Regions from separate parts of the Pseudomonas sp. PHC1 genome, predicted to be linked through region 2. Evidence: predicted binding sites of a transcription regulator. Region 2 holds the regulator's gene; each other region holds the start of a gene.
What was found. The regulator FliA, encoded in region 2, starts transcription of late flagellar genes. The targets are predictions, from matches to a motif close to CTAAAGTTTNNNNNNNNNNNGCCGNTAA.
Positions count from the first base shown of each region.

Region 1: the regulator FliA is predicted to act here: its motif matches at 1,003-1,030, upstream of motA (flagellar motor stator protein MotA).
Region 3: the regulator FliA is predicted to act here: its motif matches at 1,699-1,726, upstream of ACKJSM_RS16490 (methyl-accepting chemotaxis protein).

Region 1 is NZ_JBJXHJ010000003.1:242,590-245,866, forward strand. Features, by position in the region: gene ACKJSM_RS06115 (HDOD domain-containing protein) at 1-932, opposite strand, end outside; gene motA (flagellar motor stator protein MotA) at 1,100-1,951, shown strand; gene motB (flagellar motor protein MotB) at 1,955-3,022, shown strand; gene ACKJSM_RS06130 (toll/interleukin-1 receptor domain-containing protein) at 3,078-3,277, opposite strand, start outside.
Region 2 is NZ_JBJXHJ010000010.1:66,937-70,213, forward strand. Features, by position in the region: gene ACKJSM_RS15380 (protein phosphatase CheZ) at 1-621, opposite strand, end outside; gene ACKJSM_RS15385 (chemotaxis response regulator CheY) at 639-1,010, opposite strand; gene fliA (RNA polymerase sigma factor FliA) at 1,178-1,918, opposite strand; gene fleN (flagellar synthesis regulator FleN) at 1,915-2,745, opposite strand; gene flhF (flagellar biosynthesis protein FlhF) at 2,859-3,277, opposite strand, start outside.
Region 3 is NZ_JBJXHJ010000011.1:158,824-162,100, forward strand. Features, by position in the region: gene ACKJSM_RS16490 (methyl-accepting chemotaxis protein) at 1-1,583, opposite strand, end outside; gene ACKJSM_RS16495 (sigma-70 family RNA polymerase sigma factor) at 1,895-2,395, shown strand; gene ACKJSM_RS16500 (FecR domain-containing protein) at 2,395-3,277, shown strand, end outside.

The DNA of each region.
Region 1 (3,277 bases), on a different contig from region 2:
TGGCGAGCGCTGACGGCGGCTTGCTGGTGCAACTGCTGTTGCACTTCATCCATGGAAATTTGCAGGTAAAGACTGGTCAGGTATTGCCAGCGCTCGCTGTGCGGACAGTCCCAGGCCTGTTGCGCCGAGAGTGCCAGACCGTTGGCCAACAGCACGGTGTTGGCCGGCTGGTTGAGCCAGCGGCGCAGGGTCGGATCGTCGTCGAGGCGGTTTTGCGGGCGCAGCGGGTGATCGACATCGCGAGCGATGCGCAGGACCTTGACCAGTTCACGTTGCTCGGTCAGCAACAGCCGATAGCCTTGCTGCACCCAGATCGGCAAACGCCAGGCTTGCACCAGCGCTTCGCCGATTTTCAGCAGACGCACGCCGAACAGCTGTTTTTCCACGACTCGCGCGGATTCACCCTTGTGGATAACCCGCACTTCCCACTCTTCAAGCAGTTTGGGAAAGGTCAGCGCCAATGGCCACAGCGGCGACAGAAACAGCAGGCTGCCCCAATGAATGTCCTGCCACAGCCGCGCGAGGCGACTGGCGAAAAAACCGTTGGCCTGTTGCGTGGCGTGCTGGCTGATCATCTGCAACTGGCGCAGGGCCTGGGGGATCTGTGCGGCAGGTTCGGCGGGCAGGCGCGCCAGCAACTCTTCGGTGCGGGCCAGGCCGAGGCGATTGATCGCCACTTCGAGGTTTTCTGCCGGTGCGGCCATGTTGCCGTGGGTGTGGCGGTTGGCCTCCCGGATGATGCTCAGGGCCAGTGCCGGACTGTCTTGCATCAGGTCGGCGATGTCGCGCAGCGATCTGCGGTCATCGCGAATCGCCCGGCACACCCGGTCATGGGCATCTTGCGGCACCGGCAGGCGAACGCTGTCGAGCAGCTTCACCCAGCCATCGAGTGTGGTCGGTTGTGCGTGTGGGACGTTCGTTTCATTAGCCATGTCTGGACGAGATCTTCACTGACTGTAGACGCGCCCGGCGTGGGCTAAATTGGCTTTTCGCCTGAACTGGCTATAGTCTGGCGCAGTTTTGCCGATAAGTAGAAGAAGAGATTTTTTAACTTCCGAATATGACCTTGAACCCGACTTAAACAAGTACCTTTCTACCTATGGCTAAAATTATCGGCATCATCGTCGTATTCGCGAGCGTGCTCGGCGGATACGTGCTCTCCCACGGCAAGATTGCCGCTCTGATCCAGCCCTTCGAGGTGCTGATCATCGGCGGTGCGGCACTCGGAGCATTCCTCCAGGCCAACCCCGGCTACATGACGATGCACGTGCTCAAGAAGTCCTTGAGCATGTTCAGTTCGCGTTTCAGTCACACGTTCTATCTTGAAGTGCTGGGCCTGATCTACGAGATCCTCAACAAGAGCCGCCGCGAAGGCATGATGGCCATCGAAGGCGACATCGAAGACGCCGCCGCGAGCCCGATTTTCGCCAAGTACCCGGCGGTACTGAAAGACGAACGCATGACCGCGTTCATCTGCGATTACCTGCGCATCATGTCCTCCGGCAACATGGCTCCCCACGAGCTGGAAGGCCTGTTCGACATGGAGCTTTACAGCCTGAAAGAAGAACTGGAGCACCCGTCGCACGCCGTCAACGGCATTGCCGACGGCATGCCGGGTTTCGGTATTGTCGCGGCGGTACTGGGTATCGTGGTGACCATGGCGTCTCTGGGTGACGGCGATCAGAAGTCCATCGGTCTGCACGTAGGTGCGGCACTCGTGGGTACCTTCTTCGGTATTCTCGCGGCGTACGGTTTCTTCGGCCCGCTGGCGCACTCCCTGGCCCACGATGCCAAGGAAGAGCTGAACGTCTACGAAGCCATCAAGGCCTCGCTGGTGGCTTCGGCTTCCGGCATGCCGCCGTCGCTGGCTGTCGAGTTCGGTCGCAAGGTTCTGTACCCGGCTCACCGTCCAAGCTTTGCCGAGCTGGAACAAGCCGTTCGCGGTCGCTAAGTCATGGAAAATAACCAGCCGATAATCATCAAGCGCGTCAAGCGCATCGCCGGCGGGCACCACGGCGGGGCGTGGAAGATCGCCTTCGCCGACTTCGCGACGGCGATGATGGCGTTCTTCCTGGTGTTGTGGCTGCTGTCCACCGCGACCCCGGAACAGAAGATCGCCATCGCCGGTTACTTCAAGGACCCGGTCGGTTTCTCCGAGAGCGGCACACCCTACATCATCGATCTGGGCGGCACGCCGACCCTGGCGCCGGAAAACACCCTCAACCCTGAAGTGAAGTCGCAGCCGCAGCCGGACAAGGTCACGATCGATACCGATCAGGTCGAAGGCATGGCCGAGCAGGTCGAGAAAGAACGCCTGGAACTGTTGCTGCAGGAACTGCAGAACAAGGTCGACGAGAACCCGCAGCTGCAGAAGTTCAAGGATCAGATCCTGTTCGAGATCACGCCGAACGGCTTGCGCATCCAGATCATGGACGCCGAGAACCGGCCGATGTTCGACTCCGGCTCTGCACGCCTTAAGCCGTACTTCGAAGACATCCTGCTGGCCATGGCCGACACCATCAAGGCGGTGCCGAACAAGATCAGTATCAGCGGTCACACCGATGCCAAGCCTTACGTGGGCAACGGCGACTTCGGCAACTGGGAGCTCTCGGCCAACCGTGCCAACGCCGCCCGGCGTGCGCTGGTGGCGGGCAGTTATCCGGACTCGCAAGTGGCGCGCGTGGTGGGTTATGCCTCGTCGGCGCTGTTCGACAAGGAGAACCCGTTCAACCCGGTCAATCGCCGTATCGACATCGTGGTGCTGACCAAGAAGGCCCAGGCCGCCATCGAAGGTGCGCAAGGCGCCGATGCGGCAACACCGGCAGACCAAGGTCAGAACGGCGCGGCTCCGGCTACCCCGGTCGACCCGAACGCCTTGCCGGCGGATCAGCAACCGGTACCGGCCCACGAGTTGCGCGAACGGCTGAACCTGTTCGACGACCCGTTGCCGAAACCGACTGAACCGGGCAGCACGGCGCCAGCCCCGGCGCCTGCTGCACCGGCGCCTGCGCCGAAACAGTGATGTGTCTCGTCCTGAATAAGGTTTACACCTGTTTCAGGACTAGACACTAGACATGTCAGAGCCCGCGCCGAATACGGTTTTTCAGTTGTTCATGGAATATCTCGGCGTTGCGTCTGTAGGTGCCGCTGAAGGATTCGTTACTTGAATCCAGCGTCATCGAGCGTTTGTTCGTCACCTCTTCGCGGTAGGCGTCGATGAAGAAGTTCAGGTCCTTGGCCGTGCTCAGCTTCGGCCATTTGTCCAGGTACAGCGGCA
Region 2 (3,277 bases):
CACCTGGCTGGCCATGAGCACGAGCTTGAGCAGGTTGCTTTCGACTTCGGTGACCAACTGGGTCACGCGCTTGATCACCTGGCCGGTGAGGTCCTGGTAATCCTGGGCGAGCAGAATGTCGTTCAGATTGCTCGACACCGCGCGGTTGTCCGCGCTGCTGCGTGCCAGAAAACCGTCGACCCGGCGCGCCAGTTCACGGAACTCTTCAGCCCCGACCTCACGGCGCATGAAACGGCCCCAATCGGCGCTCAAGGCCTGGGCTTCGTCAGCCAGGCCATTGACCACAGGGGTCGCGCTTTCCACCAGATCCATGGTGCGGTTGGCGGCAGCTTCGGTCAGTTTGACCACGTAGCCCAGGCGCTCGGTAGCGTCGGTAATCTGCGACACTTCCTCGGCCTGCGGCATGTGCGGATCGATCTGGAAATTGACGATCGCACTGTGCAGTTCACGCGTGAGCTTGCCCACTTCCTGGTACAGGCCACGGTCACGGGTCTGATTGAGCTCATGGATCAGTTGCACCGCGTCGCCGAACTTGCCTTTCTCAAGGCTTTCGACCAGTTCGACCGCGTGTTTTTTCAGGGTCGACTCGAAATCGCCCTGTGAAGATTCGTTATGCTCCATAGCTCCCCCGCGCGTCATCAGCCGATGCGTTCGAAAATCTTCTCGATTTTTTCTTTCAGCGCCTGAGCCGTGAAAGGTTTGACCACGTAGCCGTTCACGCCGGCCTGGGCCGCTTCGATGATCTGCTCGCGCTTGGCTTCAGCAGTCACCATCAGCACCGGCAGGTGCTTGAGCTTTTCATCGGCGCGCACGTGGCGCAGCAGGTCGATGCCGGTCATGCCGGGCATGTTCCAGTCCGTTACCAGAAAGTCGATGCTGCCGCTGTTGAGCACCGGAATGGCAGTGGTGCCATCGTCGGCCTCGACCGTGTTGGTGAACCCCAGATCACGCAACAGATTCTTGATGATCCGCCGCATCGTTGAGAAGTCATCAACGATGAGGATTTTCATGTCTTTGTTCAATTCGACCTCCAAGCAGTCTTAAACGCGCCCAGCACCTGGACGCGCCATTTCAATCAATCCGGCAAAACACTCGATGACTGTCTGGAGCACAACAGAGCAAGACCGGTGCCGTTCACCACCGCACCAGCCTCGTTCACAGTGTCCCCACACTGCCTTCAGCGCGCTCGCCACTCCCCCAAACGCCCCCGCAAGCGGGCCGCGCACTGGCTGTGTAACTGGCTGACCCGCGATTCACTGACGCCAAGGACTTCACCGATCTCCTTGAGGTTCAGCTCTTCGTCGTAGTACAGCGCCAACACCAGTCGCTCACGCTCCGGCAAATTGGCAATCGCGTCCGCCAGCGCGGCCTGGAAACGTTCGTCTTCCAGATCGCGCGACGGCTCCAGATGAGCACTGGCGCCATCCTCGTGCAGCCCTTCGTGTTCGCCGTCCTGCAACAGGTCGTCGAAACTGAACAGGCGGCTGCCCAGGGTGTCGTTCAAAATCCCGTAGTAATCGTCGAGACTCAATTGGAGTTCGGCCGCAACTTCGTGATCTTTAGCGTCACGGCCGGTTTTAGCTTCAATTGCACGAATCGCGTCGCTGACCATACGGGTATTGCGGTGAACCGAGCGTGGCGCCCAGTCCCCCTTGCGTACTTCATCGAGCATCGCACCGCGGATCCGGATGCCCGCGTATGTCTCAAAACTGGCGCCCTTGCTGGCGTCGTATTTGGTCGAGACTTCGAGCAGGCCGATCATCCCGGCCTGGATCAGGTCTTCGACCTGCACACTGGCCGGCAATCGCGCCAGCAAGTGGTAGGCGATGCGTTTGACCAGTGGCGCGTAACGCTCGATCAGCTCGTACTGCGCGTCACGCGCCGACTTCTTGTAGAAATTCATACCGCTGGCGGTCATAGCACAGGTCCTGCCGTTTGCTGCACGAGGCGCTCGACGAAAAATTCGAGGTGGCCACGCGGGTTGGCGGGCAGCGGCCAGGTGTCGACCTTCTGTGCGATCGCCTTGAACGCCAGCGCGCACTTGGAACGCGGGAAGGCTTCATAGACCGCACGCTGCTTCTGCACCGCCTTGCGCACGCTTTCGTCGTAGGGCACCGCACCGACGTATTGTAGGGCGACGTCGAGGAAGCGATCCGTGACCTTGGTCAACTTGGCGAACAGATTGCGACCTTCCTGTGGGCTCTGGGCCATGTTGGCCAGGACGCGGAAGCGGTTCATGCCGTAATCGCGGTTCAGCAGTTTGATCAGCGCGTAGGCGTCGGTGATCGAGGTCGGCTCGTCGCACACCACCAGCAACACTTCCTGGGCTGCGCGAACAAAACTGACTACCGAGTCACCAATACCCGCAGCGGTGTCAATCACCAGCACATCGAGATTGTCGCCGATGTCACTGAACGCCTGAATCAGGCCGGCATGCTGGGCCGGGCTCAGGTGAACCATGCTCTGGGTGCCGGAAGCGGCCGGCACGATGCGGATCCCGCCGGGGCCCTGCAACAGCACGTCGCGCAGCTCGCAGCGGCCTTCGATCACGTCGGCCAGGGTGCGTTTGGGTGTGAGGCCCAGCAGAACGTCGACGTTCGCCAGCCCCAGGTCGGCGTCCAGCAGCATGACCCGACGGCCAAGCTCTGCCAGGGCCAGGGACAAGTTCACTGACACATTAGTCTTGCCGACGCCACCTTTGCCGCCGGTCACCGCGATCACCTGTACGGGATGCATGCTGCCCATGTTATTTCTTTACCTTGTCTTGCATAGACGGAGGCCACATTACTGGCTGCGCGTTCACAACCGGAACAATGCATGGCAGACCATCGATGTAGGTACAAAAACGGTTCATTACCTCAGCCAACCTGCTTGGTCGGACTGTGGTAGATATCAGCGAACATGTCAGCCATGGCTTCTTCGCTGGGTTCTTCCTGCATTTGCACACTGACGGCGCGGCTGACCAGTTGATGACGGCGCGGCAGATGCAGATCATCCGGAATACGCGGCCCATCGGTCAGGTAGGCGACCGGCAGTTCGTGACTGATTGCCAGACTCAGCACTTCGCCAAGGCTGGCCGTTTCATCCAGTTTAGTCAGGATGCACCCGGCGAGCCCGCAACGCTTGTAACTGTGATAAGCGGCGGTTAGAACCTGTTTCTGGCTGGTGGTTGCCAGCACCAGATAATTTTTCGACCGAATGCCACGACCGGCCAGACTTTCCAGCTGCATGCGCAGGGCCGGATCGCTGGCTTGCAGGCCGGCGGTATCGATCAGCA
Region 3 (3,277 bases), on a different contig from region 2:
GTCACCGCTTCACGGGAACCGACCTGCAGCGAGGTGATCATTTTGTGGATTTCTTCCGCCGATTCCTGGGTGCGGTGAGCGAGGTTGCGCACCTCGTCCGCCACCACTGCGAAACCGCGTCCGGCTTCACCGGCACGGGCCGCTTCGATGGCCGCGTTGAGCGCCAGCAGGTTGGTCTGCTGGGAGATGCCTTTGATCACATCGAGGATATGACCGATGTTGTCGGTGCTGGCATTCAGGGTCTCGATCTGAGTGCACGACAGGCTGATCTTCTGCGACAGCTCGGTCATGGCTTGAATCGTCTGCTCGACCACCTGACGACCGTCATCGGCCTGCTCGCTCGCGCCGCTGGCGTGTTGCGAAGCATCGGCGGCGTTACGGGCAATTTCCTGGGTGGCGGCACCCAGCTGATTGATCGCCGCCGCCACGCTGTTGGTGCGCGCGCTTTGCTCATCGGAACCGATGATCGAGGCGTTGGACGATGCCATCACCCGTTGCGACAGGTCGTGCACGTGGCGGGTCGCCGAAGACACTTCGGAAATCGAGGCGTGAATCCGCTCAACGAACTGGTTGAACGAACTGCCCAGTTCGCCGAACTCGTCCTTGCTTTCCACCACCAGGCGGCGAGTCAGGTCGCCTTCACCCTGGGCGATGTCCTGCATCGCACGGCCCATGGTGATCAGCGGACGCATCAGCACGGTGATCAACAGGCTCAGGAAGACCGCAATCGCACCCACTGCGACGAACATTGCGATCACTGCCGAAGTACGGAACTGGCTGAGTGCGGCGTAGGCCTTGTCGCGGTCGATCGACAGACCGATGTACCACTCGGCATTCGGCAGACCGCTGACCGGAGTGAACGACAGGATGCGTTCCTGGCCGTTGAGCACCACGTTCTGGTTGCCCTTCTCGATGCGCACTCCAGCGTTCGGGTAGATGTCCTTGAGGTTCTTCATCACCTGGTCTTTGTCCGGGCTGACGATCACCTGACCGTCACCGCTGACCAGGAACGCGTGGCCCAGGCCACCGAAGTCCACCGAGTTGATGATCTTCACCAGGGTTTCCAGGCTCAGGTCACCGCCCACTACGCCGAGCAGCTCGCCGTTCTTTTTCACCGGCATGGCGATGGTCACCACCAGACCGCCAACGGCAGCCATGTACGGCGGGGTCAGCATGGTCTGGTCAGCGGCCACGGCCTGTTTGTACCAGGGACGCTGACGCGGGTCGTAGCCGTCCGGCATCTTCGCGTCAGGGCGCTGGGTGAACACACCGTTGGCCTGGCCGACGTAGGTGAACTGGAAGTTCGAGGTGAAGGCCGGTTGATCGACCAGGCCCGGGAAGTCTGCATTCTTGCCTTGATGAGCAACGTTCTGCGCGAGGTTTTCCAGTACCAGAATCCGCCCGCTCATCCAGTTCTGCACACTGCTGGCGGTCAGGTCACCGGCCTGCTGGACCGAGGACTGGAGGTTCTGGCGAATGGTGTTTCGCTGCAGATAGTCGTTGTACAACGTGAACAGCGCGAACGCCAGGACCACGACGCCCGAGGCGGCCAGCAGGATTTTATGGCTGAACTTGAGATTCATTTCAGGGGACTTCTTATGCGAAAAGTGGGGATGCGTTCCGGATGCAACATTCCATGTACAGCGCAGGCAGCGTTCTGACGGCTGCTCTACTTTGGTGCACGCATGTCTCACCAGTCTGTCGGCACGTATCGGAGAAAACTTAGGGCGTTGTGGGAAATGGACGGCATTTGCACCAGATTCCCGCCGAACGGCGTGCCAGAGCGTTCGCTTGTTATTTTTTGATGACCGTTTTGCAGCGCCGGTTGCAAATTCTGTAACCCTTGATGACAATGCGACTAATTATCATTTGTGACGTTCGGGCTGTCGCGTTCATGTCCTCACCTGAGTTTGCAGTACAGGCGCTTTACAGTAGTCATCACGGCTGGCTCAACGGCTGGTTGCGCGCGCGGCTGGGCAATGCCGCCGACGCGGCGGATCTGGCCCAGGACACCTTCGTGCGCCTGCTGCAACGCACCGAGCGCCTGGAACTCAAGGCACCCCGCGCGTTCCTGCGCACGATTGCCCGAGGACTGGTGATCGATCATTGGCGCCGCGAGGAAATCGAACGCGCGTATCTGGAAACCATCGCCCATTTGCCTGAGGCCGAAACCCCGAGTGCCGAATCCCGCGCCTTGGTGATCGAACTGCTTGAGGGCATTGCGCGCATGCTCGAAGGCTTGAAGCCGAAAGTGCGTCAGGCATTTCTGCTGGCTCAGTGCGAAGGTTTGACGCACAAGCAGATCGCCGAGCAGATGGGGCTGTCCCTGCGCTCGGTAGAACGCTACGTCGCCGACGCCCTGTTTCACTGCTATGTATTGCGGTACGAAAGCTGATGCCGGTGGATAACCTCTCACTCGGGCGTCGCGCCGAGCCACCGCAGCAGGTCGTACGACAGGCCATTCACTGGCTCCTGCGTCTGCGCAATAACCATGGCAATCCGCGCCTGAATCACCAGTGCGAACAATGGCGCGCCGAACACCATGATCACGAACTGGCCTGGCAACGGGTGCAATCTCTGCAAGCCGAACTGACCCACAATCTGCGCGCCGTGCCCGGTGCGCAGGTGGCGTTCAACACGCTGGAAAACAGTGCTCAGGGACTGGGTCGACGTCAGGCATTGAAGCTCTTGTCCAGCGCGCTGCTGATGGGCTCGGCGGGATGGCTGGCCAGCGACACCTCCACCTGGCAACCGTGGAGCGCCGACTACGCCACCGTCACGGGCGAGCGCCGTGGCTTCCAGTTGCCGGACGGCACGCGGGTCGAACTCAATACCGCCAGCAGCGTGGACCTCGATTACACCGCGCAACAACGGCTGATCAAACTGACCCACGGCGAAATCATCGTCACCTGTGGCGGGGCCGATGAAGGTGCGCCATTTGATCGACCGCTGCGGGTGCAGAGTCGTCATGGCAGTTACGAACCGTTCAAGGCGCGATTCATTCTGCGCCAGGAAGCGGGTTGCACGCGCCTGAGCGTCACCAGTGGCCGGGTCGCGATTCATTCCGCTGGCAACTCGACGGAGGCCATCGCCGGCCAGAGCTATCTGATCGATCAGCATCAGATACGTCCCGCGCCGCCGTTGGACATGGACGCCGGTGCCTGGGTCGACGGACTGATCGTGACGCGCAACATGCGGCTGGGGGACTTCCTTAGCGAAGTCGGCCGGTATCGTCAGGGTTTTCTGAGCTGTGCATCGGACATTGCGGATTTGCGCC